DNA from 3 places in the Arthrobacter sp. K5 genome. Region 2 is predicted to be linked to each of the others. Evidence: predicted binding sites of a transcription regulator. Region 2 holds the regulator's gene; each other region holds the start of a gene.
The links. The regulator LexA, encoded in region 2, represses DNA repair genes until DNA is damaged. The targets are predictions, from matches to a motif close to TCGAACANNTGTTCGA.

Region 1: a site for LexA is predicted at 7,500-7,515, ahead of ABRP34_RS12160 (DUF222 domain-containing protein). Genes of this name have one in related genera too.
Region 3: a site for LexA is predicted at 3,544-3,559, ahead of ABRP34_RS03845 (DUF222 domain-containing protein). Genes of this name have one in related genera too.

Annotation. Positions count from the first base shown of each region.
Region 1 covers NZ_CP159279.1:2,678,798-2,688,238, reverse strand. Annotated here, with positions in the region: gene ABRP34_RS12190 (hypothetical protein) at 1-195, shown strand, start outside; gene dnaK (molecular chaperone DnaK) at 432-2,297, shown strand; gene ABRP34_RS12180 (nucleotide exchange factor GrpE) at 2,300-2,971, shown strand; gene ABRP34_RS12175 (DnaJ C-terminal domain-containing protein) at 3,151-4,128, shown strand; gene ABRP34_RS12170 (helix-turn-helix transcriptional regulator) at 4,144-4,566, shown strand; gene ABRP34_RS12165 (PEP/pyruvate-binding domain-containing protein) at 4,706-7,450, shown strand; gene ABRP34_RS12160 (DUF222 domain-containing protein) at 7,614-9,419, shown strand.
Region 2 covers NZ_CP159279.1:4,836,687-4,846,127, reverse strand. Annotated here, with positions in the region: gene ABRP34_RS22045 (histidinol-phosphate transaminase) at 1-805, opposite strand, end outside; gene ABRP34_RS22040 (LysM peptidoglycan-binding domain-containing protein) at 872-1,222, opposite strand; gene lexA (transcriptional repressor LexA) at 1,685-2,431, shown strand; gene ABRP34_RS22030 (ATP-dependent DNA helicase) at 2,541-4,601, opposite strand; gene hflX (GTPase HflX) at 4,594-6,171, opposite strand; gene ABRP34_RS22020 (methyltransferase) at 6,555-7,169, shown strand; gene dapF (diaminopimelate epimerase) at 7,150-8,094, opposite strand; gene ABRP34_RS22010 (DMT family transporter) at 8,091-9,062, opposite strand; gene miaA (tRNA (adenosine(37)-N6)-dimethylallyltransferase MiaA) at 9,096-9,441, opposite strand, start outside.
Region 3 covers NZ_CP159279.1:880,053-889,493, forward strand. Annotated here, with positions in the region: gene ABRP34_RS03835 (helix-hairpin-helix domain-containing protein) at 41-871, opposite strand; gene ABRP34_RS03840 (hypothetical protein) at 1,244-1,429, opposite strand; gene ABRP34_RS03845 (DUF222 domain-containing protein) at 1,594-3,480, opposite strand; gene ABRP34_RS03850 (DegV family protein) at 3,735-4,778, opposite strand; gene leuS (leucine--tRNA ligase) at 4,852-7,377, opposite strand; gene glpK (glycerol kinase GlpK) at 7,678-9,192, opposite strand; gene ABRP34_RS03865 (MIP/aquaporin family protein) at 9,269-9,441, opposite strand, start outside.

The DNA of each region.
Region 1 (9,441 bases), 2.2 Mb from region 2:
GGCGACTATGGCCGGGCCGGAACCGTCGGCCAGGAGTTGCCCGGGGAAGAGGAAGGCGAATACCCCGAGGGTGACTACGGCGCCGCCGGCACGGCCCCCGAAGGCGGCGCCGCCGAAGATCTGAAGGATGAGCTGATCGGCGGCCAGGTCAATGCGCCGCGGAACGACGACGGCGGCACATCCTCGGGAGGCTAGGCGCAGGTTCACGCTGGGCGAAATCCGGCAGCCGATTATCGAAGAACCCCCGGTTTACGCGGAAATACCGTGTAGCAGCCGGGGGTTCTTCCGTGCAGCGGCGTCGCCTAAAAGGCAAAGTTGAGCGTCCTCGACTCAAGTTTGGTTGACTTAAATTGCGGGCTGAGTAAAGTTGAGTGCAGATCGCTCAAGGAAGTGGGCGAGCCCAAGTTTCCACGGAAAGAAGGAAGCAACACATGTCACGTGCAGTAGGTATCGACCTCGGAACCACCAACTCCGTCGTCTCCGTTCTCGAAGGTGGCGAGCCCACCGTTATTGCCAACGCCGAGGGTGGCCGCACCACGCCGTCGGTCGTTGCGTTCTCCAAGTCGGGCGAAGTCCTGGTCGGCGAAATCGCCAAGCGCCAGGCCGTCAACAACATCGACCGCACCATCGCCTCCGTCAAGCGCCACATGGGCACCGACTGGTCCGTGGCCATCGACGACAAGAAGTACACGGCCCAGGAAATCTCCGCCCGTGTCCTCATGAAGCTGAAGAACGACGCCGAGTCCTACCTTGGCGAAAAGGTCACCGACGCTGTGATCACCGTTCCCGCCTACTTCAACGACGCCGAGCGCCAGGCAACGAAGGAAGCCGGCGAGATCGCCGGCCTGAACGTCCTGCGCATCGTCAACGAGCCCACCGCGGCCGCCCTGGCCTACGGCCTGGACAAGGGCAAAGAAGACGAACTCATCCTGGTCTTCGACCTCGGTGGCGGCACGTTCGACGTCTCCCTGCTGGAAGTCGGCAAGGACGAGGACGACTTCTCCACCATCCAGGTGCGCGCCACCGCCGGTGACAACCGCCTCGGCGGCGACGACTGGGACAACCGCGTCGTCGACTACCTGCTGAACCAGCTCAAGGTCAAGGGCATCGACCTGTCCAAGGACAAGATCGCCCTCCAGCGCCTCCGCGAAGCTGCCGAGCAGGCCAAGAAGGAACTCTCCTCCTCCACCAGCACCAACGTTTCGCTCCAGTACCTCTCCGTCACCCCGGACGGCCCGGTCCACCTGGACGAGCAGCTGACCCGCGCCAAGTTCCAGGACCTGACCAAGGACCTGCTCGAGCGCACCAAGAAGCCGTTCCACGACGTCATCAAGGAAGCCGGCATCAAGCTTTCCGACATCGACCACATCGTGCTCGTCGGCGGTTCCACCCGCATGCCCGCCGTCTCCGACCTGGTGAAGGAACTGGCCGGCGGCAAGGAGCCGAACAAGGGCGTCAACCCGGACGAGGTTGTGGCTGTTGGCGCAGCCCTGCAGGCCGGCGTGCTGAAGGGTGAGCGCAAGGACGTTCTCCTGATCGACGTCACCCCGCTGTCCCTGGGCATCGAAACCAAGGGCGGTGTCATGACGCACCTGATCGAGCGCAACACCGCCATCCCCACCAAGCGGTCGGAGACCTTCACCACGGCTGACGACAACCAGCCGTCCGTGGCCATCCAGGTCTTCCAGGGCGAGCGTGAGTTCACCCGCGACAACAAGCCGCTGGGCACCTTTGAGCTGACCGGCATCGCGCCGGCCCCGCGCGGCGTCCCGCAGGTCGAGGTCACCTTCGACATTGACGCCAACGGCATCGTGCACGTTTCGGCGAAGGACAAGGGCACCGGCAAGGAACAGTCCATGACCATCACCGGCGGCACCGCGCTCTCCAAGGAAGACATCGACCGCATGGTCAAGGACGCCGAGGAGCACGCAGCCGAGGATAAGGCGCGCCGCGAGGCCACCGACACCCGCAACACCGCCGAGCAGCTCGCCTACTCCGTGGACAAGCTGATCGCCGACAACAGCGACAAGCTGCCTGAAGAGGTCAAGACCGAGGTCCAGGCCGACGTCGACGCCCTCAAGAAGGCCCTCGAAGGCACCGACGACGCCGCCGTCAAGACCGCGTTTGAGAAGCTGCAGGCTTCCCAGACCAAGCTCGGCGAGGCCATCTACGCCCAGGCAGGTTCTCCGGACGGCGCCACCGGCGCCGCGGGTGCTGAAGGTGCTCCGGCCGGCGAAAGCAAGGCTGACGAGGACATCGTCGACGCCGAGATCGTTGATGAAGAAGAGAAGAAGTAGCCATGCCGCATCACGGTAACGAAGAAGAGCACAACTCTTCCCGAGACCAGAGCAGCAAGCGCGACGAGCCGGTCATCCGGGACCACCGCAAGGTGGATCCGGTGACCGGGGAGGCCCGGCATCCGGAGGGCGCACAGTCCTCCGCGCCGGATGCGGATTCCGACGGCGACGCCCTCGCCCAGGCTGAGGAAATCCTCAACCAGGTTGAGGTGCCCGCCGAGGAGTCCGTGGCGCAGGGGGTTGCGGCAGGCTCAACCACCGGCGAGGCGGCGGAGCTGAAGAACGACCTGCTCCGCCTGCAGGCCGAGTACGTCAACTACCGCAAGCGCGTTGAACGCGACCGCGCCGTGGCAGGGGAGATGGCCGTCATCGGCGTCCTGAACTCCCTGCTCCCGGTGCTGGACGACGTCGACGCCGCCCGCCAGCACGGTGACCTCGCGGACGGCCCGTTCGCCGCGATCGCCGCCAAGCTGGAGAATGCGCTGAAGACGTACGGCCTGACCCGCATCGATGAGACCGGCGTGGAGTTCGATCCGACCATCCACGAAGCCCTCATCCAGCAGCCCGGCGATGACATCGAAGTGGACACCGTCAGCCAGGTGCTCCGCTCCGGCTACAAGTCAGGCGAGCGGGTCCTCCGCGCAGCACAGGTGATTGTCGCGGTACCTGCGTAGTCTTATCTCCACGCCTCCGCGGATGAGGGGGCCCCGCCCCTACGCGTGGCGGCTTTGGTCCTACGGACCTAAGCCGCCACGCTCCGGTAGGCCCGAAGCCACTCCCGGGCCCCCTCATCCGCTGCGGCGTTCGGCGGTAATCTCGCCTTATCGTTTTGCACATTTGAAAGGAAACGCCATTGGCTAGCCAGGACTGGGTGGACAAGGACTTTTACAAGATCCTTGGTGTTGCCAAGGACGCTTCCGACGCTGACATTAAGAAGGCTTACCGGAAGCTCGCGCGGCAGTTCCACCCTGATACGAACTCCGGGGATACTTCTGCAGAGAAGAAGTTCAAGGACATTTCCGAGGCGTACTCCGTGCTGTCCGATCCTGATGAGCGGCAGCAGTATGACGCCATCCGGGCCATGGGAGGCGGCGCCCGCTTTGCCCCGCACGGCGCCGGCAGCACCGCGAACGGCGGCTTCGAGGACCTCTTCGGCGGCCTGTTCACCGGCGGCGGCGGCCGGCACTCCGGCGGCTTCAGCACCGCCGGCGGCGTCCCGCCCGAGTTCGCCGACCTGTTCGGCGGCGGCTTCGGTGGCGGCCCTGCCGGTTACCAGCGCGCACCGCAGAAGGGTGCCGACCGGACGGCCAGCACCAGCATCTCCTTCGCCGGGTCCATCCGGGGCACCACCATCGGGCTGCGTGAACCGGACGGCGAGGTCATCGACGTGCGGGTGCCCGCGGGCATCAAGGACGGCCAGAAGGTGCGCGTGCGCGGCAAGGGCCAGTACGGCCCGGCTGGCAACGGCGACCTGCTGGTCACCGTCAACGTCAAGAACCATGACTTTTACACGCGCGACGGCGACAACCTCCGGATCCACGTGCCCGTCAGCTTCCCGGAGGCTGCCTTGGGTGCCGACATCGAGGTTCCCACGATCGACGGCGAACACGTCCGGGTCCGCGTTCCTGCCGGCACCCCGTCGGGGCGCACGCTCCGGGTCAAGGGCCGCGGCGTGAAAACGTCGAAGGGCACCGGGGACCTGCTGGTGACCATCGACGTCGCCGTACCGCAGAACCTGAGCAAGGAAGCCGAGGAGGCCGTGAAAGCATTCGCAGCCGCCACCACCGGCGCGGATGTCCGCCAGGGCCTGGCAGCCAAGGCCCGGCTTTAGGGGCGGGTGCCGGCCGTGGACATTAATTTCGATCAGCCGATCTTCGTCATCTCGGTGGCCGCCGAGCTCGCCGACATGCACCCGCAAACACTCCGCCAGTACGACCGGCTGGGCATCGTTTCGCCCAGCCGGGCACCGGGCAAGTCCCGCCGGTACTCCCAGCGGGACGTGAACCGGCTCCGTGAAGTGCAGCGGCTGTCCCATGAGGGTGTTTCGCTCGAAGGCATCAAGCGCATCCTGGAACTCGAAAACCAGGTTGCTGCCCTGCAACACCGGGTGAGCGAACTGACCCAGGAACTGGCCCGCCGTCGTGAGCCGTTGGAGTCCCGGATCTTTGCCGCCGGCGCCGCCGGTGACGTGGTGAGCCTGGCGCGCGGCCAGCGCCCCCGGCCCCGTTCGCAGGCCGTGGTGGTGTGGCGGCCGCGTGGCGACCTCTAGCCATCCCGGTCTAGCCGTCTCCGCCTGGCATCCCCCATTGCCAGAACCGGGTGCAGTGCCACAATAGGGTGCAGCGCCGGAACGGGGCCACCAGCCGCAATGCCGCGGTCCCGGCTCCCGGCAGAAGGGACGCAGGGTCATGACCTACATCAAGGACTTTGACCAGCTGGGACGCAGCGATTTGGACGAGGCAGGCGGCAAAGGCGCCAACCTCGGTGAGCTGTCCCGGGCCGGGTTCCCGGTGCCGCCGGGCTTCGTGCTCACCACGGCGGCCTACCAGGACTTCGTCAACGCCAACGGGATCGCCGGCCGCATCCTTGAGCTCGCCGCCCTCCCCGCCGGTGCCTCCAACGACGACTATGACGCCGCCGCCGGGCAGATCCGCGCCCTCTTCGCCGAGAGCACGATGCCCGAGGAGATCGCCGGCGAACTCCGCGCGGCCTACGGGCGGCTGAGCCACCAGACGCTGGACCACCAGGCGGCGGCCGGATCAGGTGACGGGGCCGGCGCGGAGCCCGGCGACGGCCACGCCGCGCGGGTGGCGGTGCGCTCCTCGGCCACCGCGGAGGACCTCGCCTCGGCCAGCTTCGCCGGCCAGCAGGACACCTACCTGAACGTCTCCGGGCACAACGCCGTCGTCGCTGCCGTCATTGACTGCTGGGCGTCGCTGTGGAACGCCCGCGCCATGGCATACCGCTCACGGAACGGCTTCGATCCCGCCACCGTGCGCCTCGCCGTCGTGATCCAGGAGATGGTCGATGCCGGTGCCGCCGGCGTGCTGTTCACGGCCAACCCCGCTACCGGCCGCCGCGACCAGGTGGTGATCAGCGCTGCCTGGGGGCTTGGCGAATCAGTGGTCAGCGGGGCCGTCACCACGGACGACGTAGTGGTGGATGCCGCGACGGGCCGCGTGGAGCAACGCAGGACGGCGGACAAGGACGTCATGACCGTCTACGACGGAACAGGCACCAGGGAGCAGCCGGTGCCCGAAGCGAAGCGCCGGGAGCCCGTGCTCGATGACGACCTGGCGGTCGCGCTGGCCCGCCAGGGAACGGCCATAGCGAAACACTTCGGGGTGCCCCAGGACATCGAGTGGGCGCAGGCGGCAGGGGACTTCTTCATCCTGCAGGCCCGTCCCATCACCGCCCTGCCCGAGCCCTCGGCCGACGCCCCGACGCAGTGGCCGCTGCCCTACCCGAACGGGATGTACTTCCGGGCCAGCATCGTAGAGCAGTTGCCGGACCCGTTATCGCCCCTGTTCGCCGACCTCATTGACGGCGCTGTGGTGCGGTCGCTGAATGCCCTGTTCAGCGAGGCATTCGGCAAGAGCGTCGTGCGGCCCGGGGACGTCTCGCTGCCCACCGTCAACGGCTACGCGTACTACTACTACAACAACGCCGGAATGCGGCGGGTCATGGGCAAGTCGCTGACGGCGATGCGCGCTCTGGCCCAAGGCAAGGCCCACATGGGAATCAAGGGCTGGCGCGATCACTCGCACCCGAAGTACCGCGGACTCGTGAAGTTCTGGGCGGCCAAGTCGCCCGCCGACCGTCCGGCCACCGAACTGCTGGAGGGCATTTCGGCGCTGCTGGACGCCGGCGCCGCGTACTACACCGCCGTGCAGTCCATCATCCCTATCGCCGCAACCAGCGAGATCATGTTCCGGGGCTACTACGACAAGCTCGTCCGGCGGCCCGGCGATCCGTCCGCGGAGGTCTTTCTCCTTGGCTACGACAGCGAACCCATCCGCGCGGAGAAATCCCTGTACGACCTTGCGGCGTGGACCCGCGAACGGCCGCAGCTTGCCTCGGCCGTCACGGAAGGATCAGCGGCCGGCATCGCCGACGCTCTCCGCGCCGGCACGCTTCCCGCGGGCGTGGACGGAGCCCCGGCTGTGGATCCGGAACAGTGGGACGAGTGGCGTTCCCGCCTCCAGCGGCACCTGGACCGGTACGGGCATGCCGTCTACAACCTGGACTTCATCAACCCTGTGCCGGCCGATGACCCCTCCGCCCTGCTGGAGACCCTGAGGTACTTCGTGCGGGGGCAGGGGAAGGACCCGCACGAGCGCCAGCAGCGGTCCGCCGACCGGCGGGAGGAACAGAGCCGGCTGGTCAGCGCCAGGCTGGGGCCGCGCCGCCGCGCTGTCTTCCGCAGGCTGCTCCGCTGGGCGCAGAAGGCGGCGCCCGTCCGTGAGGACGCCCTGGCCGACGTCGGACTGGCCTGGCCGTTGATGCGCCGGATGCTGCTGGAACTGGGGGAGCGGCTGACGGCCTCGGGCGTCATCGGGACGCCGTCGGACATCTTCTGGCTACGGCTCGACGAACTCCGCAACGCCATCGACTTCGGGCTGGCCACGCCCGGCGCGGCCATCACCGGCACGGACCGGCCGGTGCGGGCTGAGGCCGTTGAACAGCGGAAGATGCTGTGGCGTGGCCAGCGGAAAGCGGCTGCCCCGCAGTTGCTCCCCGAGAGCCGCTGGATGGAGCGGGCCTTTGGCAGCATGATGCCAGCCCGATCGGTGCAGCAGGCCGGGAACGTCATCACCGGCGTGGGCGCGAGCTCCGGGCAGGTGAGCGCGCAGGCCCGGCTGCTGCACGGCCCCGACGACTTCGCCAGCATGCGGCCCGGCGAGGTGCTGGTGGCACGCATGACCACCCCCGCCTGGACACCGCTGTTTGCGATGGCGTCCGGCGTCGTCACGGACGTCGGCGGGCCGCTGAGCCACAGCTCAATCGTCGCCCGGGAGTACGGCATTCCTGCCGTCCTTGGAACGGGGGTGGCCACCCGGCGCGTGTCCAGCGGACAGCAAGTTAAGGTCGACGGCGACGCCGGCACCGTCACGCTCGACGGTTCCGGGACCGTCGAAGGTACGGGCAGCTGACTGCGGGGCATGCTTCCCGCGGGGGCACCTTCTCGGCGCCGTCGGGGAGCCGAACCGCTGGTTGAACTTGTCGAAACCAACCCGCGCAACCAGCGGAGCCGCCCCTGGGATGGTCTGCCCTGCGCTCCGCAAAATTGTCGGTGCCCCCTGCCATGCTGTGGGTATGGAAAGCACGGCAGTGGTGGAAACGTGGGAGGGCATTGAGTCCTCCGTTGCTGTGCTGGCCGGTTTTGTCCGCGCGGCCGCCGGGGGTGATGGCCAGGCACCCGGTGATGGCCACGCGCCCGGTGATCTGGCCGCTGTGGATCCCGCTGCGGGTGATCCGCTCCGGGATCAGGCGGACGCGTGTTTGGACGGCATGGCGGAGCTGGGCAGGTTGGAGGCCCGGCTGGCGGCTCTGAAAGTCCGTTTGGTCGCGGGGTATTCCACCCTTGACGAGGCCTTGGTGGTACCGTCGAGTTCGAGGCAGGAGGGCAGCGCCCGGGAAATGTCCGTGACCGCTGAGGTCGCGGGTGCCCTGAGCGTGAGCGAACGCAGTGCCGGTGCCCTGCTGTGCGAGGCGCATACCCTGACCGCCGAGCGGCCGATGACGCTGACTGCGCTGGGGGTAGGGAGGATTTCGCTGCAGCATGCGCGGGTGATGTGTGATGAAACAGCCAACCTGGAGCCCGCCGCGGCCGCCGCCCTGGAGGCCCATTTCCTCGACCCGCACGCGCCTAACCCGGCGCGCGGCTGCCCCGCCGGGGAGCAGGCACCGGGGAGGTTCCGGGCCAGGGCACGTGCCTGGCGGGAGCGGCATCATCCGGTGAGTATCGAGGCCCGCCACCGCAAGTGTGCGAAGGACCGGCGGCTGGAGTATGCCCCGGACCGGGACGGCATGGCCTGGCTCTCGGCGTACCTGCCCGCGGACCAGGCCGCCGGGATCTGGGACCGCACCACCGCCGCCGCCCGCGCCCTGCAGGGACCTGCCGAAACACGGACCCTGACCCAGCTGCGGGCTGATGTGGCCGCCGGATGGCTGCTCGCGCCGGCCCAGGGGATTGACGGCCCGGCCACAGGTTCTCTGCCGGCAGACGCCCTATTCGCTGGTTCAGCGCGTCCCGGTCATGTGCCGTCTCCGCGGGCGCAGGTCCTGGTCACGGTTCCGGTGTTCTCGCTGCTCGGACAGACGGAGGAGCCGGCGGTGCTTGACGGGTACGGGCCGATCCCGCCGTCCATGGCCCGCCGGCTCGTCGCTGACGGCTGCACGTCCTTCCTGCGGGTCCTGACCGACCCTCGGGACGGGGCACCGCTGGAGATCGGACGCACCAGCTACCGATTGACGAAGCCGATGCGCCACTGGCTCCGGCTCCGAGACGCGCATTGCACGTTCCCCAACTGCAACAACCACTCCCTGGACAACGACGCCGACCACATCCTGGCCTGGGCCGACGGCGGGACCACCGGGATCACCAACCTGGGCCAGCCCTGCCCCAAGCACCACCGCCTGAAACACACGTCGGGGTGGAGACCGGTCGATGCCACCCGCGAGAGCCCGCCCGGCTGGATCTCACCCGCGGGACGGTCCTACCCAGCGGAACAACAGGACTGGGAACCACCCCACTGGCCCGATAGCCTCAAGCCAGACAGACCCGGCCCGGTCAGCCCGGCGCCCCGCAGCTTCGAGTCCGACAGGCCCGGCCCGGTCAGCCCGGCGCCCCGCAGCTTCGAGTCCGACAGGCCCGGCCCGGTCAGCCCGGCGCCCCGCAGCTTCGAGTCCGACAGGCCCGGCCCGGTCAGCCCGGCGCCCCGCAGCTTCGAGTCCGACAGGCCCGGCACGGTCAGCCCGGCGCCCCGCAGCTTCGAGTCCGACAGGCCCGAGCGTGGCGGCCCCGAGCCTGACTGTGTCGAGCCGGACAGCCTCGAGAACCTTGGCCCACCGCTGCCTGTGGAGCCGTTGCCCGGCTGGGCACCAACTACGGCCGCCTAAAAGCGCGTGCCTCATGTCAGCG
Region 2 (9,441 bases):
CGGTTGCCTGCGTGACGGCGGACAGGTGGTACGGCAGGCGCACCAGTCGCAGGGCGTCGGTCACCTCCGGCGCCGCGGCCATGTAACCGAGGCGGGCGCCGGCAAGAGCGAACGCCTTGCTCATGGTCCGGGAGACGATGAGCCGCTCCCGGCCGGGCAGCAGGGTCAGGGCGCTGGGCGTGCCGTCGTGCGCAAACTCGTGGTAGGCCTCGTCCACGACGACGATGGCCTGGCTGGCCTCGCCCGCCTCGTAGACGGCTTCCACCACGTCCAGGCCCAGGCCGGTACCGGTGGGATTGTTGGGTGAACACAGGAACACGATGTTGGGCTGGAGTTCGCGCACCTGGCTCGCGGCCGACTCGGCGCTGAGGCCATAGTCGTCGGCACGCTTGCCTGCGATGTAGGCGGTGTCGGTTCCGCTGGCGAGGAGCGGGTACATGGAGTACGTCGGCGGGAAGCTCAGGAGCGAACGGCCCGGCCCGCCGAAGGCCTGGAGGATCTGCTGGAGGACCTCGTTGGAGCCGTTCGCTGCCCAGAGGTTGTCCGCGCTGAGCCCGTGGCCGAGGTACTCCGCCAGGGCTTCCCGGAGCTCGGTGAATTCGCGGTCGGGGTACCGGTTGAGTCCGGTGGCTGCCTCGCTGACGGCCGCGGTGATGGCCGCCCGTACGTCGGCGGGCACGCCATGCGTGTTCTCATTGACGTTGAGCAGGATCGGAACGTCAAGCTGCGGGGCGCCGTAAGGGGACAGCCCCCTCAGGTTAGTCCGCAGGGGCAGTCGGTTCAGTCGCTCAAGCTGGTCAGTCACCTAGACAGTTTAAGTAACCCGAAGGGCTGGCCGGAAACTGTGACGGTTCCAGCGTACGGCAACGGCTTATTTGTTCGGCACGAACAGCTGCTGGCCGGGCATGACCTTCCCTGCCTGAAGGTCGTTGAGCTGGACGATGTCCACAATCACGTCCCGGGGGTCGCGGTCGGGGTCGACTTTTCCGGCGATGGCCCAGAGCGATTCACCGGGCTGCACGGTGACAGAAACGGTGGGCGTGACGGTCAGGCCACTGGCGGTGTCCGCAGCCTTGGCCGGCGAGTTCAACAGCCCCGTCAAAGACAAGATCAGGGCGGCAAGAAGAACAAGCGGCAGTCCGATGAGGACGATCCGGCCGCGGCGGGTGAGGCGCAGGCGTGGCGGCCTGCCTGGCCGGGACACTGCACAGGACTGGGGCACGGCAAGCGACTGGGGCGCCGCACGCAGCTCAGTCACCGCACGGGGCTGAGGCACCGCACGCGGCCGAAAGACTGCGCCGGGCTGGGAGTGCGGCGGGACTGCTGGTGAAGCCGACATTGCTGGTGAAGCTGAGACTGCTGATGAAGCTGACATGGCGTGAGCCCTCCTGGACCAAGTTGTACTGCCTCGCGTTCGAACAGACAGTTCGAACACCGGGCTGAGAAACCGTCCTCACTAGAACACATGTTCGAACTTTGCTTTTTCCAGTTTTAGCACCTATCACCGAATTAAGTCGAGACTCGCTAGAACAAATGTTTGAAAAAGCCCTATGGCTGGCCTACGTTGGAAATCACAGAACAACCACATCTGCAGTTGATCAGCAGGGTCTGACATTTTTCAGGCCGGAAGTTCCCGGCCACTGCAGCTACCGCGTCCGGGAGGAACGGAAAGGCGTTGGCGAACATGGCAGCACAGGCCTCTGACGGCAAGGCTCCCCAGCGCAGCCCGCGGTCTCAGCGGACCCCCAAGGGACTAACACTCCGCCAGAAGAAGATCCTGGAAACCATCCAGCGTTCGGTCAACGAGAACGGCTACCCGCCGTCGATGCGGGAAATCGGCGACACCGTCGGGCTGGCCAGCCTGTCCAGCGTGACCCATCAGCTCTCGCAGCTGGAAAAGCTTGGCTACCTTCGGCGTGACCCCAAGCGTCCGCGCGCCATGGAGGTCCTGATGCCGCTCACCCTGGACGCGGGGGCGCCGAAATCCGGCGGCGCGGACAAAGCCCCGGCCCTGGGCACGGCAGGCGCTTCCGTGTCCGAATTGCCCAGCGCAATGGATACCGCAATGGTTCCGCTGGTCGGCCGGATCGCCGCCGGCGGCCCCATCCTCGCGGACCAGATGGTTGAGGAACTGATGCCGCTGCCCCGCCAACTGGTGGGCCACGGCGAGCTTTTCATGCTCAGGGTCGCAGGCGATTCCATGGTCGACGCCGCCATCTGCGACGGGGACTGGGTGGTGGTCCGGCGGCAGAGCGACGCCGTCAACGGCGACATCGTTGCGGCGCTGCTCGACGATGAAGCCACGGTCAAGACTTTCCGGCAGCGCGACGGCCACACGTGGCTGCTGCCGCAGAACACGCAGTACGAACCCATCCTCGGCGACCACGCCGTTGTCATGGGCAAGGTGGTTTCCGTACTCCGCTCGCTGTAGCCGCCGGGCCGGAGGCCACCGCGGGCTTCGTCCCCGGAAACGTCCATCAGGGAGCGGGAATGTCCTTCAGGGAGCCTTGGGCCCCGGGCAGCATCAGCCCGGGGCTTCCTTAGGCCTGTGCGCCGGCGAGTCTTTCCAGTGCCGCGACGGCGGTCTTCCGGTCGGTCGTTGGCCAGAACGGCGGCAGCGCGGCCCGCAGGAACCCGCCGTAGCGTTCCGTGGAAAGCCTGGAGTCCAGCACCGCCACCACGCCCTTGTCATTCGTGGACCGAATGAGCCGTCCTGCCCCCTGGGCAAGCCGGATGGCCGCGTGCGTGGCGGAGACAGACATGAAGCCGTTGCCGCCGGCCTGTGCAACGGCCCGGGACCGCGCGGTCATCAGGGGATCATCCGGCCGCGGGAAGGGAATCCTGTCAATGACCACCAGGCGGCAGGACCCGCCCGGCACGTCGACCCCCTGCCACAGTGACATCGTGCCGAACAGGCAGGTATCGGGCTCGTCAGCGAACTGCTTCACCAGTGCCGTCATGGTGGATTCACCCTGGCAGAGAATGCTGACATCCAGCCGCGTGCGCAGGGCGTCCGCAGCTTCCTCGGCCGCCCGCCGCGAGGAGAACAGACAAAGCGCTCCCCCGCCGGAGGCACGGATGAGGGACTCGAGTTCGTCCAGCGCCTCAGGGGACGTGCCACGGCCCGGTTTCGGCAGGTGGCCCGCTACATAGAGGATGCCCTGCCTGGGGTAGTCGAAAGGCGACCCCACGTCGACGCCGGTCCAGCTCGGCGCGCCCTCCCCGACCAGGCCCAACCCGCCGGCCGCGGGTTCGAAGGCAGAGCCGATGGCAAGGGTGGCCGATGTCAGCACCACCGTATGCCCGGCGAACAGGCCTTCCCGAAGCCGGCCTGCGACGCTCAGCGGGGCGATGTTGACCAGCGCCGGGGCAGACTCGTCCGGCGCAGAGTAGCCCTGCTGGGGATCGAACGTGCTATTCCGGGAGAACCAGACCACCTCGCGGTTTTCCCGGGCGGCGATGAGCCGTTCGCAAAGCTCCAGAATCACCAGCAGGCGGGAGCGCGCGAGCTGCCGCCCGCCGTCGGCCGTTGTATTGCTGTCCCCCTTGGAATCCGACAGCGCCGCCCGGCACGCCTCACGAAGCTGGTCCACACAGTCCAGCTGCTCGTCGTTCAGGCCGTTGGGCAGCAGGCCGCTGGGAACGCCGGCGAGAGCCACCTCAAGGTTGGCGGCCGCTGTGTTGAGCGCGTCAACGGTAATGCCGGTGTGCTTGCGGGCGCCGGACGCTGCGGCGTGGACCATGGCCACCGACAGCTGCCCCGAAACCGCGCCGGTTACCCGGTCCTGGAGTTCGTGGGCCTCATCCACCACCACAACGTCATACTCCGGCAGCACCGCCAGGCCTTCGAAGGCGCTGACGGCCAGCATGGCGTGGTTGGTCACCACGACGTCGGCTTCCGTGGCGTTATGGCGGGCAAGCTCACTGAAGCACTCTTCGGCGAGGGGGCACTTCTGCGAGCCGAGGCATTCCATGGACGTGACTGACACCTGCCGCCAGGCCCGGTCCGTGACGCCGGGAAGCAGCTCGTCACGGTCGCCCGTGGTGGTCTGCTCCGCCCATTCGCGGAGCCGGACCACCTCCTTGCCGAGCTGCGACGACGGACCGCCCACCGCCGCGGCGAAGTGCGGGACGCTGGTGTCCTCGCCCAGTGAGAAGAGCTGGCCCTCCGAGGGTTCCTCGGAGGGAAAGCCGCCTTCGAGCTTGTGCCTGCAGACATAGTTGGCGCGGCCCTTGACCAGCGCAATCTTCACAGGCCGGTCGAGTGCCGGTTTGAGGCTTTCCAGGAGCCGGGGTAAGTCCCTGCCCACGATCTGCGTCTGCAGAGCGAGGGTGGCAGTGGACACGAGGGCAGGCTTGTTGCTCTCCAGGGAATGTGCAATGAGGGGAACCAGGTAAGCCAGCGACTTGCCGGTTCCGGTGCCGGCCTGCACCAGCAGGTGGTCGCCCGTTTCTATTGCGCGTGCCACCTGCCTGGCCATCTCGTGCTGGCCGCTGCGGCTTTGGCCGCCCATGCCCGCCACGGCACGGTCGAGCAGGTCAAGAACACGCTGCTCGCCGGCCGTGGCCGCGGCACCGGCGGCTGCCGCCCCGTCAGTCATCGGTGCTGAAGGATTCCAGTTCAGCCGCGAGGCCTTCCCGGACCATGACCACGGCGCGGGTGCCGCCCTCTTCGTGATCCAGGCTCAGGATCTCCGCGTCGGAGTCATGGAGCTTGCTGATCAGATCGCCCCGGTGGTACGGGACGAGCAGCTGCATCTTGACGTTCGGCCGCGGGATGGACTCGCTGATGGCCTTGAGCAGCTCGGCAATGCCCTCCCCCGTGCGTGCCGAAACCACCACGTGCCGCGGTTCGCGCTGCTTGAGCCGCTCCACCACAAACGGGTCGGCGGCGTCCGCTTTGTTCAGGACGATGATCTCGGGCACCTTGCGGGCGTCCACCTCGGCGAACACCGAGCGCACGGCAGCGATCTGGCCTTCCGGGTCCGGGTGGGACACGTCCACGACGTGCAGGATCAGGTCCGCGTCCGCCACTTCCTCCAGGGTGGAGCGGAAGGCCTCCACCAGCTGGGTGGGAAGGGACCGGACGAAGCCCACGGTGTCGGCCAGGGTGTAGCCAACCCCATCCGAGGTCTCGGCCTTGCGGACGGTGGGGTCCAGTGTGGCGAACAGGGCGTTCTCCACCAGGACGCCGGCGTCCGTGAGGCGGTTCAGCAGCGAGGACTTCCCGGCGTTGGTATATCCGGCAATGGCCACTGACGGGACTTCATTACGACGGCGGTTGGCCCGTTTGGTCTCCCGTGCCGGCTTCATCGCGGCGATTTCGCGCCGCAGCTTGGCCATCCGGGTACGGATCCTGCGCCGGTCCAGTTCGATCTTGGTTTCACCGGGACCGCGCGAGCCCATGCCGGCGCCTGCGCCGCCCACCTGGCCACCGGCCTGGCGGGACATGGATTCACCCCAGCCGCGGAGGCGCGGGAGGAGGTACTCGAGCTGTGCCAGCTCCACCTGCGCCTTGCCTTCGCGGCTCTTGGCGTGCTGGGCGAAGATGTCCAGGATCAGGGCAGTGCGGTCGATGACCTTCACCTTGACGATGTCTTCAAGGCCGCGCCGCTGGGACGGAGCAAGTTCGGCGTCCACCACAACGGTGTCCGCGCCGGTGGACATCACGACATCCTTGAGCTCCAAAGCCTTGCCCGCTCCGAGGAACGTGCCGGGGTCCGGCTTGGCACGGCGCTGGACCAGTCCGTCGAGGACTTCCGAGCCGGCTGTTTCCGCCAGCGCGGCGAGTTCGCGCAGCGAGTTTTCGGCGTCAGCCAGCGTGCCCTCGCTCCAGAGGCCGGCGAGAACAACGCGTTCCAGTCGCAGCTGCCGGTATTCGACCTCGGTTACGTCCTCGAGTTCGGTGGACAGCCCGGCCGTGCGTCGCAGTGCCCGGCGTTCCTCGAGGTCCTGCTGGTCGCCGTCGAACGTGCTGTGCTCTTCGGCGAGCTGCGAGATGGCCTGTGCCTTGCCCAGGACACCCTTGCTGTCGGCGCTGCCGCCGTCGGCTGCCGATGCGTTCCTGGCCGGGACGTCCTTGGCGAGAATCCGGTCGATGACAGCCTGGATCTCCTCGGGACTCATGTCCTGGGCGGCTGGCTCGGATCCGGAATTTTGCTGATTGGTCATGGTCTCCTTTGAAGGTTCTGCATCTTCAGAATAGTGCTGATTGCCGCCCTTGGCAGCGGTATTCGCGCTGGGCTGACTGCGAGGGGTCATGGAGGTGCTCCTGACATGCCGGCAGCGGACGGGCTGGGCCGGCGGGAAGTGGACTGATCGAGTGCTGTTGGGCTGCGCCGCGTTTCACGCTGCGCGCTCCGGCGGAAGGCGGTCTACCTGCATCGCATCGGAGGGAGGCCCCGGGCCGGTACCGGCGGCTGAAGGCCGCGGGCATAGAAAGCCGGCTACTCAAAAATCAGGAACATGCGTTCAAGGATAGCAGAACACCGGTACCCGCTTTCGCACCCGGCCGGTTTCCCATCAGCCGGGGCGGACCACTAATCTGGCCAGTTATGGAGTCTGCCCACTATTTCAGCGCCTCACCTGCGGGGCCGTTCACCCGCAAGCCCCTCACGGTGGAACTGGCCGGTGAAACGCGGAAGCTGCAGACGTCATCGGGCATCTTCAGCCCGGATGGAATCGACAAGGGGACGGCGGTCCTGCTGGCCGAGGTTCCGGCTCCTGCCCCGCAGGGAAACCTGCTCGACATCGGCTGTGGCTGGGGACCCATCGCCCTGACCATGGCACTGCGGGCACCGCACGCGCAGGTCTACGCGGTGGACGTCAATGAACGCTGCATCGCGCTCACGAACGGGAACGCCGAACTGCTGGGGCTGGGCAACGTCGCGGCCAGCAAGCCGCAGGACGTGGATCCGGAACTCCGCTTCGACACCATCTGGTCCAATCCGCCGATCAGGATCGGCAAGGACGAGCTGCACTCACTCCTGATGCTGTGGCTGCCGAGGCTGGCGCCCGGCGGTTCGGCCTGGCTGGTGGTGCAGAAGAACCTGGGCTCGGATTCGCTTCAGCGCTGGCTGGCGGAGGCGCTTGACGAATCCTTCACGGTAACCCGGGAAAGCTCGTCCAAGTCGTTCAGGATCCTGCGGGTCAGGAAAGCGTCCCGCTAGCAACGATCGTTGCCGGGCCGCTCAGTTCGACATGCTCGCGGCCGCCGGCGACGGTGAAGAACTTCACGCCCACGACGCCGCCGGGCACCTTCACCTGCCAGGCGTCCGGGGCGCCCTGCCCGGCCCAGTGCCGGATGGCCACCGCCGCAGCACACGCTCCGGTACCGCAGGACTGCGTTTCGCCGACGCCGCGTTCGTGGACCCGCATGGTCACGGTGCCCACGCCGTCGTGCACCAGCGGCTCGGCCGGGACAACGAATTCGACGTTGGTGCCGTTGGCGGGAGTGGGGTCGACGTGGGGTGCTGTGAAGAGCCGTGTGTCCTGGAGCTCGGACAGCTCGGCCAGGGCGACGACCGTGTGGGGGTTGCCCATGCTGACGGACAGCGCCGGCCTCGCCACCTCGAGTCCGTCGGCGCTGACGAGCGAATCCATGGCGCGGGCCGCAGCGTCGTCGGGGAAGATGAACTCCCAGGGACCCATGTCGACGGCGTAGCCGTCGCCGGTGCGGACAATGGTCTTGACTCCCCCGCGGGTGCCGATGGTCAGCGAGCCGCCCGCAGGCAGTTCAGCGAGGCCTTCGGCCAGGAGGAAGTGGACGAACACCCGGACGCCGTTGCCGCACATTTCCGACAGGGAACCGTCACCATTGCGGTAGTCCATGAACCATTCGGCGTCGGGGTTTTCGGCAAGTACCTGCCGGCCCTCGTCCAGGAGCCGGGACGGCACGGCGCGGATTAGTCCGTCGCCGCCGATACCGCGGTGGCGGTCGCACAGCTGGGCGACCTGCTCGGCTGAGATGGCGTGCACGCCCTCGGGGTCAGCGACCAGGACGAAATCGTTGCCTGTTCCATGGCCCTTGGAGAAGCGCAGTCCGCTCAGTGTGGTGGCGGCGGGCCGGGCTGTTTCTGCAAGGGTTTCATTCATGGTTCAAGGTTACCCGCCCGCCGGCGGCGGCAGAAAAACGGCTTGGCTCCGCCTCTCGGACCGCGGGCGCTGGTCAGGAGGATGCCGGCGATCACAATTACCCCGCCTGCTATCTGGGCAAAGGTGTAGGGATGCCCGGAGAGGATTGTGAACAAGGCTGTGAAGACGGTGATGAGGTTAAGGAACACGCCGGCGTTGCCGGCGGGGATGACTGTCAGTGCGCGGTTCCACAGCAGATAGGACAGCACAGACGGGAAGAGCGCAATAAAGGCCAGGGAAGCAATCGCACCCTGCGTCGTTGGCAGGGCTGGACCGCCGGCAGGAAGGCTGAATGGTGTAAGCACAACGACGGTGATCGAAGCCTGGATGGCCGTGGCGGTAATCGGAGGCAGCGGCGGAGCCAGACGCCCGGTGATCGTATAGGCGGACCACGCCGCAATGGCCCCGATCATGAACAGTTCACCCGTCCCGAATCCAGCCTGCAGCAGCTTGCCCAGGTCGCCGTTGCTGAGGACAAGGAGCACGCCGGCAAGTGCGACCAGGACACCGCCAACTGCCCTGCGGGTCAGGCGTTCCCTGAGGAATGCGGCAGCGGCCAGCGTGATGAGTGCCGGGTTGAACGCATTGATGAGGGAAGCGTTGAATGCATCCGTGTGCTCGAGGGCTGTGTAGAGAAGCAGGTTGTAGCTCAGCAGTCCGAACACACTCAGCGCGACCAGCCACGGCCACGCTGCCAGCACCTGCTTCCATTGCGGGCGCTCTGCCATCTGGGCGATAACCAGCAGCGGAACCACGGCGCCCAACCAGCGCAGCAGGACGAGGCTGAGCGGTTCGATGCTCTCGACCGCGCCGGCTCCTACAATGTAGTTGCCGGCCCAGAACAGCGTCGCACCCAACAGCGAGGCGACCGCAACAGTGAGGGGCCGCCGCGAGGTGCGCTGTGGCGTGCTGGCAACTGCGAGGGGCATAAGGGGTCCTTCTTCCAGTGCTTTGGTGCTGGCTCAGCGGGCGAGGTCTGCTGCTTTGGCAGCCAGCCGGGGGTCCTGCCAGTCCAGCCAGCCGATGCGGGGATCGGCCCGGAACCACGTCAGTTGCCGGCGCGCGAACTGCCTGGTGGCCACGATGGTCTCCTCGGCTGCCTGCGCTACGTCCGTTTCGCCGTCGAGCACTTTGAGGAACTGGGCGTAGCCCAGTGCGCGCGGTGCGGTCTTGCCGCGGCGCAGGCCCTGGGCGTCCAGCCGTTCGACTTCCGCCAGCAGCCCCCGCTCCACCATCCGGTGCACGCGGACGGCGAGCCGGTCGCGCAGCTGCTCGCGGTCCACCTGCAGGCCGATCTGGACGGCCGGC
Region 3 (9,441 bases), 960 kb from region 2:
GTGCCACGGGCTGGGCGCGCGTCCGGTCCTGCCCTCCATGTCAGACCGTCACCAGCGGAAGCAAGGCTTCCAGCATTTTGGGCCCGACTCCGTCGACGGCGTCCAGTTCCTCGGGCGACTTGAAGGGGCCTTGTTGCGTGCGCCAGTCGACGATTCGCTGGGCCAGCACAGGGCCAACCCTCGGCAACTCGCCGAGTTCCTCCACGGTGGCGGTGTTGAGGTTGATCTTCCCGCCGGCACCAGTCCCTGCATGCCCACCGGTTCCATCGGCTGTGGCATCGTCCGCTCCTGATGCGCCGACCGCCCCAGACTTGTCAGCTGGCGCGGCACCGGTAGTGTCGGCCGGTGCCGCCTCACCGCGGCGCGGTACGTAGATCTTCTGGCCGTCCTCCAGCGGGGAAGCCAGGTTGAGCCGGTCGAGGTCGGCCTCCGGGCGGGCGCCCCCCGCGGCGGCGATGGCCTCGTGTACCCGGCTTCCCCGCGCGAGCCGAACCACTCCCGTTTTCTTCACCGCCCCGGCGACGTGCACCACGACGTTCCCGGCTACCCCGTCACCGTTCGCCCCGGCACTGTTCGCCCCGCCGGCGTCTGTCCCGCCGGCGCCTATTGCGTCAGTGTCGTTGCCGTCACTGCCCGGCCCGCTGCCTTCCGTGCCTCCGCCGTCCGGGTTGCCCTCCTTGTCCGCTGCGCTGGTGGCCGGTGACCCGGCCGCATCGTGGGTCGCTGAGCCGAGCGGAAGGACTACGGGTCCGTTGGCAGCCACCTGCCACCAGAGCAGGACCCCGGCGATCAGCGACAGCACGCCCACCAATGCTGCGGCGCCAATGCCCAGACGCCATCGGAACCGCGGTTCGGGCACTTCCTCGGACACCGCAGACCCGGCGGAACCGGGCTGGCGGCCATAGGTAAAGCCACCTCCCGATCCCGCGTCGAGCAGTCCAGTGGCACCACCGCCGGGCTGCTGGTTGGGCTCTTCATCTCCGACAGGACCGGTACTGCCCGTAAGGCCGGGGGTGGTGGGAAGTCCGAGTGAGGCGGCCAGTCGACTGGCTGTCCGCCCATCTGTTGTCCTCCCCTGCATGGAGCGACGTCCACCACCGGAATACCCCAGGCCTGGCCGCCCTTCCCCAGCGCGCGGCTGAGCGCTGGCTGATGCTCCAGCGGTCCGGCGTGACATATCCACCACGCTAGGAAACGGTTAGCCTTCCCGACAGTCCCGTCATGCCCTATGTGGAAAGCGCCGCTATCGCTGATAGGTGATGTAGGCCTCGTACTGCACTCGCCACTTCTCCGGCTCTTTGGGATCCGGGATGGTGGTGGTGAGGAACTGGACGGTGGTGACCTGGCCCTTCAGGTACTTCAGCCATTTTGTGACTTCGTCGGCCACATCCCGGTCCAACTGGGCGACGTGGTGGACTTGCATGGACATGGGAGCCTCCTTGCTCGGTGGGGAGACTGTACTACCGGCGGGCGGGCACTGCTAGGGCACGAGAAGTGGGCAGCGGTTTTGGCGCCCGACCGGCAAGGGCAGGCCCAGCACGGAGACGGCAAGTGGCAGGGGGTTGCGGCGGCGCGATAGGGGCAGGCGTATTCCTAGGCCGCTATGGATGACCAGTAGGGCCATGGATCAACCGGCAGGGGTGGTTCAGGAACGCCGAAAGCCATTGGGGTCCCAACCCCGTCAAGGTCCTCGGGGGTTTCCACGGATTCGCGGCCTTGATACCAGGACAGTCCAGACCGGTCATTGAACCCGTCGAACCCATCGGGTCCGTCTGACCACCCTGGAGGCTCGGGCCAGCCCTGAACGAGCGACGGTTCCCGCCAATCTTGGACGTGCGGCGGTTCCTGCAAGTTTGGCGGCTCCAGCCAGTTTTGCCAGCCCGGCGGTTCCAGCGACTCCCGGAGAGGCGGTTCCTGCCAGCCAGGCGGCAGTTCCCGCGAATCTTGGCCGGGCGGTGGTTCTGGCCAGGTGGGTGGTTCCCAGTCCTGGTACTCGGCGGGGTAAGACCGCCCCATGGGCGAGATCCAGCCTGGTGGATTGTCGCGGGTGGCGCCGACGGGTCTCCATTGTGTGCTGTGTTTCAGTCTGTGGTGCTTGGGGCAGGGCTGGCCGAGGTTGGCGACGCCGGTGCCGCCACCGTCGGCCCAGGCGAGGATGTGGTCGGCGTCGTTGTCCAGGGAGTGGTTGTTGCAGTTGGGGAAGGTGCACTTGGCATCGCGGAGCCGCAGCCATTGGCGCATCGGCTTCGTCAGCCGGTAGCTGGCGCGGCCGATCTCCAACGGTGCCCCGTCCCGCGGATCAACCAGCACCCGGTGGAATGATGTTGCGCCGTCGGCGACCAGCCGGCGGGCCATCGACGGCGGGATCGGACCGTGCCCGTCGAGAGTGGCCGGCTCCTCGGACAGGCCAAGCAGCGAAAACACAGGAACCGTGACCAGAACCTGCGCCGCCGGCGAGGGAACATCACCAACGGGCAGTCCCGCGGCCGGCGTTCCACGGGCTGGCACGTCACCAGCCCGCGCAGAGTCTGTGGGCGGAGCATCCGAGGGCAGGGACCCCGCAGAGCCTGCGGGCAGGAGATGTGCGGGAAAGAATTCTGTGGGCGGGTCATCAGTCGCGCCGCCCACTCCCGGTGCCGGGCCGAGCAACCAACCGGCGAACGCGTCGACGCGGAGCTGGGTCAGAGTGCGGGTTTCGCTCGGGCACTGCAGAGCCCGGGCAGCGGCGGTGATGCGGTACCAGATCCCGGCCGCCTGATCCGCGGGCAGATACGCCGACAGCCACGCCATCCCGTCCCGGTCCGGGGCATACTCCAGCCGCCGGTCCTTCACACACTTGTGGTGGCGTTTTTCAATGCTGACCTCATGATGCCGTTCCCGCCAGTACCTGGCCTTCGCCCGGAACCTTGCCGTCGTCAGCTCCCCCGCCGGACAACCCCGGGCCGGGTTAGGTGCGTCCGGGTCCAGGAAATGCGCCTCAAACGCCGCCGCCGCTTCCGGCGACAGACCCTCGGTCTCGTCACACATGATCCGCCCGTGCTGCCAGGAGATAGTTCCTGAGCCCAGCGCGCCCAGCGCCAACGGCAGATCACTGGTGAGTTTCGCGGATTCCACCAGCAACCGCTCCGCCGACCCTTCACTCACCGTCAGCGCGCACGCGACCTCGGCGGTCACCGACATCCGCCGCACGGTGCGATCCTGCGCGGACGCCTCAGGCGGAGTCATGGCCTCCTCCGCCGCGGCGAAGCCGGCGGCGAGGTGCACCTTCACCGCCGCCAGCCGGGCCTCCATCGCAGCCACACCGGCCAGACCCTCCAGGCACGCACCCGCCAGATCCCCCAAAGGATCCGCCTCACCCGGATCCGACCCACCGGGCAGCGCAGCCGGACCCGGACCAGCCACCCGACGCAGCCCAGCAGCCAGCCAAAGAGCAGAGGCACCGACGGCCTCCAACGTCCCCGCAACCACTGCGCTATCCATACCCACAGCATGACAGGGGGCTGTGACAATAAAGGGTGGATCAGGCCCGACAAACGGACCGGACCGAAAATGTTTTTTAAGACCGCTCCAGAACGAAAACCCGGTACCAGCACAGGGCGTTCCCAGCGCCCACAACGCCCTGGGCTGCGACCTAGTTGTACGCCCTTGAGGCCGGTTCCGTCGGCCCGGACCACCGATCCCAGGTCCTAGTTGTTCAAGGTCCTAGTTGTTCAAAGCCCCAGGTGACCAAAGTACTAGGTGCCGGCCTCATTACCGCCGGCGTCAGCAGCCTTGGAGGGGGCGGCGAGGCAACCCGCAACGGACGAACTGCTCTCCCCCACGATCACCGCCAGGACTCCAAGCCCGGCGTGGGCGGCCAGTACCGCGGGTAGCGAGCTGATCTGGGCCGGCGGAACGGCCGGGAGCTTCGCCGCGAGCCGGGCGGCAAGCGTCTCTGCCTCGGGCCGGTTGCCGAAGTGGTGGATCGCGAGCCGGGCCTCGCCCAGAGGCCGTCCCGCGGCCTCTGCCACCACGATCTCCTCAAGCCGGGCAATGGCTTTCGCTGCGGAGCGGACCTTTTCCAGCGGAACGATCTTGCCGTCGTCGACCGCGAGAATCGGCTTGATGGCGAGCATGGCTCCGACCAGCGAGGCTGCTGCGCCGATGCGTCCGCCGCGCCGCAACTGCTCCAGGCTGGGCACGTAAAAATACACTCTGGACCGTGCGGCGCGTTCCTCAGCGAGCCGGCGCACTTCGCTGGCATCGCGGCCGTCCGCCGCAGCCACCACGGCGCTCTGGACGGCGAGTCCCTGCGCCATTCCCACGGTGCGGGTGTCCAGCACCTCCACGGGGATCTTGACCCGCCCGGCAGCGAGGCGGGCGGCATCAGCGGTGCCGGACAGGCCGCCGGAAATATGAATGGACACAACCGACTCAAAGCCCTGCCGTTCGGCGGCCAGGTAGGCCTGCTCAAACTGGCCCGGCGACGGCCGGGAGGTCTTGACGGGCGTCGCGGCGGCCAGGGCCACCGCGATGGTACCGGCGATGTCGTCCTCGCCCTCGCCGTAAATCTCCTCACCCACCATGACGGGCATGGGAATGACGGCCAGTCGGCCGTTGATGGAGAAGGCCCGCACCCAGTCGGCGGGCAGTGCGGCGGCCGAATCCGTCACCACAGCGGTGCGGACGACGACGGCGGGCTCACCCGTAGGCGGGACCTGGCCCGGCCTGGTGGCCTGGCGGAGACGGACCAGGTGCTCCTTTAACCACAGCCAGGCTGCCGGTTCGCGGTCAATCACGGCACACCCCCTGCAGTTGTTTCCGGCCGCCGGCAGTGCCGGCGGCCGGAACCCGGCCAGTCAGTCCGTCCCGTTAGGCCGGGACGATGTTCACCAGTTTAGGTGCACGCACGATCACGGTCCGGATACCGCGGCCGTCGAGGGCACGCTGGACGTTCTCGGAGGCCAGCGCAAGCTCGCGCAAGTCGTCCTCGGAGATGCCCGGTGAGACCTCAAGCCGGTCCCTGACCTTGCCCTGGACCTGGACCACCGCGGTTATAGTCTCCTGCACCAGCAGCGCCTCGTCGTGCGAAGGCCAGCCTGCATTGGCCACCGACGCCGGGTGCCCCAGGACGTTCCACAGGTCTTCCGCCGTGTAGGGCGCGAAGAGGCTCAGGATGACGGCGACAGCCTCGGTAGCCTCGCGCACCGCCGGGTCGGCACCGCCGGTGCCCGAGTCGATGGTCTTGCGGGTGGCATTGACCAGTTCCATCAGCTTGGCCACCACGACGTTGAACTTGTTGTTGTCCAGCAGCTCCGCAGCGTCCGCGATGGTCCTGTGCGTGACCGAGCGCAGCGCGCGGTCACCGGTGCTGAAGTCAACACCGGGGGCGCTGGACACGTCCTGCCCAAGGCGCCACGCACGGGCCAGGAACTTCGCCGAGCCCGACGGCGAAACGTCCGCCCAGTCGACGTCGTCCTCGGGCGGGGAAGCAAAGATCATGGTGAGCCGGACGGCGTCGACGCCGTACTTGTCCAGCTGCTCGCCCAGATCAACACCGTTGCCCAAAGACTTGCTCATCGCCTTGCCGCCATTGAGCACCTGGCCCTGGTTGAGCAGGGCGCTGAAGGGCTCGTCCGCTGCCAGGAGGCCCATGTCATGAACGACCTTGGTAAAGAAACGGGCGTAGAGCAGGTGCAGGATGGCGTGCTCGACGCCGCCGACATACTGCCCGACCGGCATCCAGTCGTTGATCTTCGCCGGATCGAACGGACCGTCGGTGTAGTCCGGGGAGACGAAGCGCAGGAAATACCAGGACGAGTCCACGAACGTGTCCATGGTGTCCGTGTCCCTCTGGGCTGCACGTCCGCAGTTGGGGCATTCGACATTGACCCATTCGGCGGCAGCGGCCAACGGGGAGGTTCCCCGCGGGGACAGTGCCTCGCCACGCAGGTCCTCGGGAAGCGTAACCGGCAGTTGCTCGTCGGGCACCGGCACTTCGCCGCACTCGGCGCAGTGGATGATGGGGATCGGGGTGCCCCAGAACCGCTGGCGGCTCAGGAGCCAGTCGCGGAGCCGGAAGTTCACAAACTTCTCGCCTGTGCCCTGACCTTCGAGAATCCGGATGGCTTCAGGAATCGCGTCGCTCTTAGGCAGGCCGTCCAGCGTGCCCGAGTTGATGAGCGTGCCCTCGCCCGCCGTTGCCTTGCCGGAGACGGCGGGATCCTCCTCGCCGGTGTCCAGCACCGCGCGTACCGGCAGGCCGAACTCCTTGGCGAAGTCGAGGTCGCGCTGGTCGTGCGCGGGGACAGCCATAATGGCACCCGTGCCGTAGTCGGCCAGGACGTAGTCCGCTGCCCACACGGGCAGCTTCTCACCGTTCAGGGGATTGATGGCGTAGCGGCCGGTGAAAACACCTGTCTTTTCGCGTTCGGTGGACTGGCGTTCGATGTCCGAAAGGGCCTTGACCTTTTCACGGTAGGCCATGAGTGCGTCGTGGTGCTCGGGGGTGACCAGGTCCAGTGCCAGGTGCGCGTCCGCGGCCACCACAAAGAAGGTGGCCCCGTACAGGGTGTCCGGACGCGTGGTGAAGACCGTGACTTCGCGCTCGGCACGTCCGTCCGACGCCTCGATCACGAACCGGACATGCGCGCCTTCCGAGCGGCCAATCCAGTTTCGCTGCATCGCCAGTACTCGCTCGGGCCAGTGCCCCTGCAGCTCGGACATGTCGTCCAGCAACCGGTCCGCATAGTCAGTGATCTTGAAATACCACTGGTTCAGCGATTTCTTGGTCACCGCAGTGCCGCAACGCTCACAGGCGCCGTTGACTACCTGCTCGTTGGCCAGCACCGTCAGGTCCTTGGGACACCAGTTGACCGGCGAGTCCTTGCGGTAAGCCAGGCCGCGCTCGTAGAAGCGTTTGAACAGCCACTGGGTCCAGCGGTAGTACTCGGGGTCTGACGTGTGCAGCCGGCGGGACCAGTCGGCAGAGATGGCGTAGCGCTTGAAGGAGGCCGCCTGGGTGTCAATGTTCGCGTAGGTCCACTCACTCGGGTGGGCGTTGCGCTTGATGGCCGCGTTTTCCGCGGGGAGCCCGAAAGAGTCCCAGCCGATCGGGTGCAGCACGTCGTATCCCTGCTGGCGCAGGTACCGCGCCACCACGTCGCCCATCGCAAACGCTTCGGCGTGGCCCATGTGAAGGTCGCCGGACGGGTAGGGGAACATGTCCAGGACGTAGCGGCGCTCCCGGGATCCGTCGTCGGCGGGAGTGAAAACCTTCAGGTCTTCCCACACCTGCGGCCACCGGGCCTCCATCGCCGCGAAGCTGTACGCGCCCTCTTCGGGCGTCTCCGCTCCACCTGCTGCTGTTCCGGTTTCGGTCTCCGGCTGAACGCTCACTGCTGCCCTCTTCTGTTCTGTCATGACCCTCTGTCCTGTCACAACGGTCTGATCCCCGCCGCCTGCCGGGAAGGTCTCCCCGGACACACAAAAGCCCCTCGACATGGAGGGGCGGCCGCTCGATAATCCGTATTTGTTCGGGATACCAAGCGGCTAGCTAAGCAGAAGGATCGCACGCATACAGCAACCTTACCGCCTGTCCACCAATACATGGAAACAAACGACGACGGGGAACTGGACACGTAGAAGAGGGGCCGGTGACTCCGGCGGGAGTCACCGGCCCCTTGTCGGGGCAGAAGGCTACCTCACATCCTCGTCGACCCAGTCCATGGACTTGGTGACGGCCTTCTTCCAGAGCCGCAGCTGCCGTTCCCGCTCCTCGGTGTCCATGTTCGGCTCCCAGCGCTTGTCCTCCGACCAGTTGGCGGACAGCTCGCCGAGGTCCTTCCAGAAGCCGACGGCGAGGCCGGCCGCGTACGCCGCACCCAGGGCAGTGGTTTCCACCACCTTCGGGCGGATGACCGGCACGCCGAGGATGTCTGCCTGGAACTGCATGAGGGCATCGTTGGCGACCATCCCGCCGTCGACCTTCAGTTCCGTGAGCGGAACGCCCGAGTCAGCGTTGACGGCGTCCAACACCTCGCGGGTCTGGAAAGCCGTGGCCTCAAGCGCGGCCCTGGCGATGTGGCTCTTGTTAACGAACCTGGTCAGGCCGACGATGGCGCCCCGGGCGTCCGAGCGCCAGTAGGGCGCGAAGAGTCCGGAGAACGCGGGGACGATGTACACGCCGCCGTTGTCCTTGACCGAGGCGGCGAGGGACTCCACTTCGGGGGCGCTGCTGATCATGTTCAGGTTGTCCCGCAGCCACTGGATGAGCGAACCGGTGACGGCGATCGAGCCTTCCAGCGCGTAGTGCGGTGCCGCGTCGCCTAGCTTGTAGCCGACGGTGGTCAGCAGCCCGTTCTTGGAGTGCACGATCTCCTCGCCGGTGTTGAAGATCAGGAAGCATCCGGTGCCGTAGGTGTTTTTCGCCTCGCCGGTCTCAAACGCAGCCTGGCCGAACGTGGCGGCCTGCTGGTCACCGAGGATGCCGGCCACCGGGACCTCCCGCAGCAGCTGCGAGGTGTGGACCGTGCCGTAGACCTCTGAGGAGGACTTGATGGCGGGCATCATGGACGCCGGAACTCCGAAGATACCCAGGATTTCCTCATCCCACTGCAGCGTGTCGAGGTCCATGAACATGGTCCTGGACGCGTTGGTCACGTCGGTGACGTGCACGCCGCCATCAACGCCACCGGTGAGGTTCCACAGCACCCAGCTGTCGGTGTTGCCGAAGACCAGGTCCCCGGCCTCGGCCTTCTCCCGCGCACCGTCGACGTTGTCCAGGATCCACTTGATCTTGGTTCCGGAGAAGTAGGTGGCCAGCGGCAGCCCCACCTTCTGCTTGAACCGGTCCGCTCCCCCGTCCTTCGCCAGTTCGTCCACGATGGGCTGGGTCCGGGTGTCCTGCCACACGATCGCGTTGTAGATCGCTTTGCCGGTGGTCTTGTCCCAGACCACCGCCGTTTCACGCTGGTTGGTGATGCCGACGGCGGCAATGTCGTGCCGGGTCAGGTTCGCCTTTGAGAGGGCGGAGCCGATGACTTCGCGGGTGTTGTCCCAGATTTCCGCGGGATCGTGCTCCACCCAGCCGGCCTGCGGGAAGATCTGTTCGTGTTCCATCTGGCCGGAGGACACGATGCTGCCGCTCTGGTCGAAGACGATGGCGCGGGTGCTGGTGGTGCCCTGGTCGACGGCGATTACGTATTGGCTCATGATGACGTCCTTGTCGTTGTGCTTGCGTTTGAAGAGATGTGGCTATGGATATGGTTTCGGAAACGGGTGCCGCGCGTCAGGTGGCGGCCGTGAACACGATGGGCAGATACCCCACGAGGCCAGCCAGCGCGCCGCCAACGAGCGGCCCGACCACCGGGATCCAGGAGTAGCTCCAGTCGCTGGATCCCTTGCCCTTGATGGGCAGGATCGCGTGTGCGATGCGCGGCCCGAGGTCACGGGCGGGGTTGA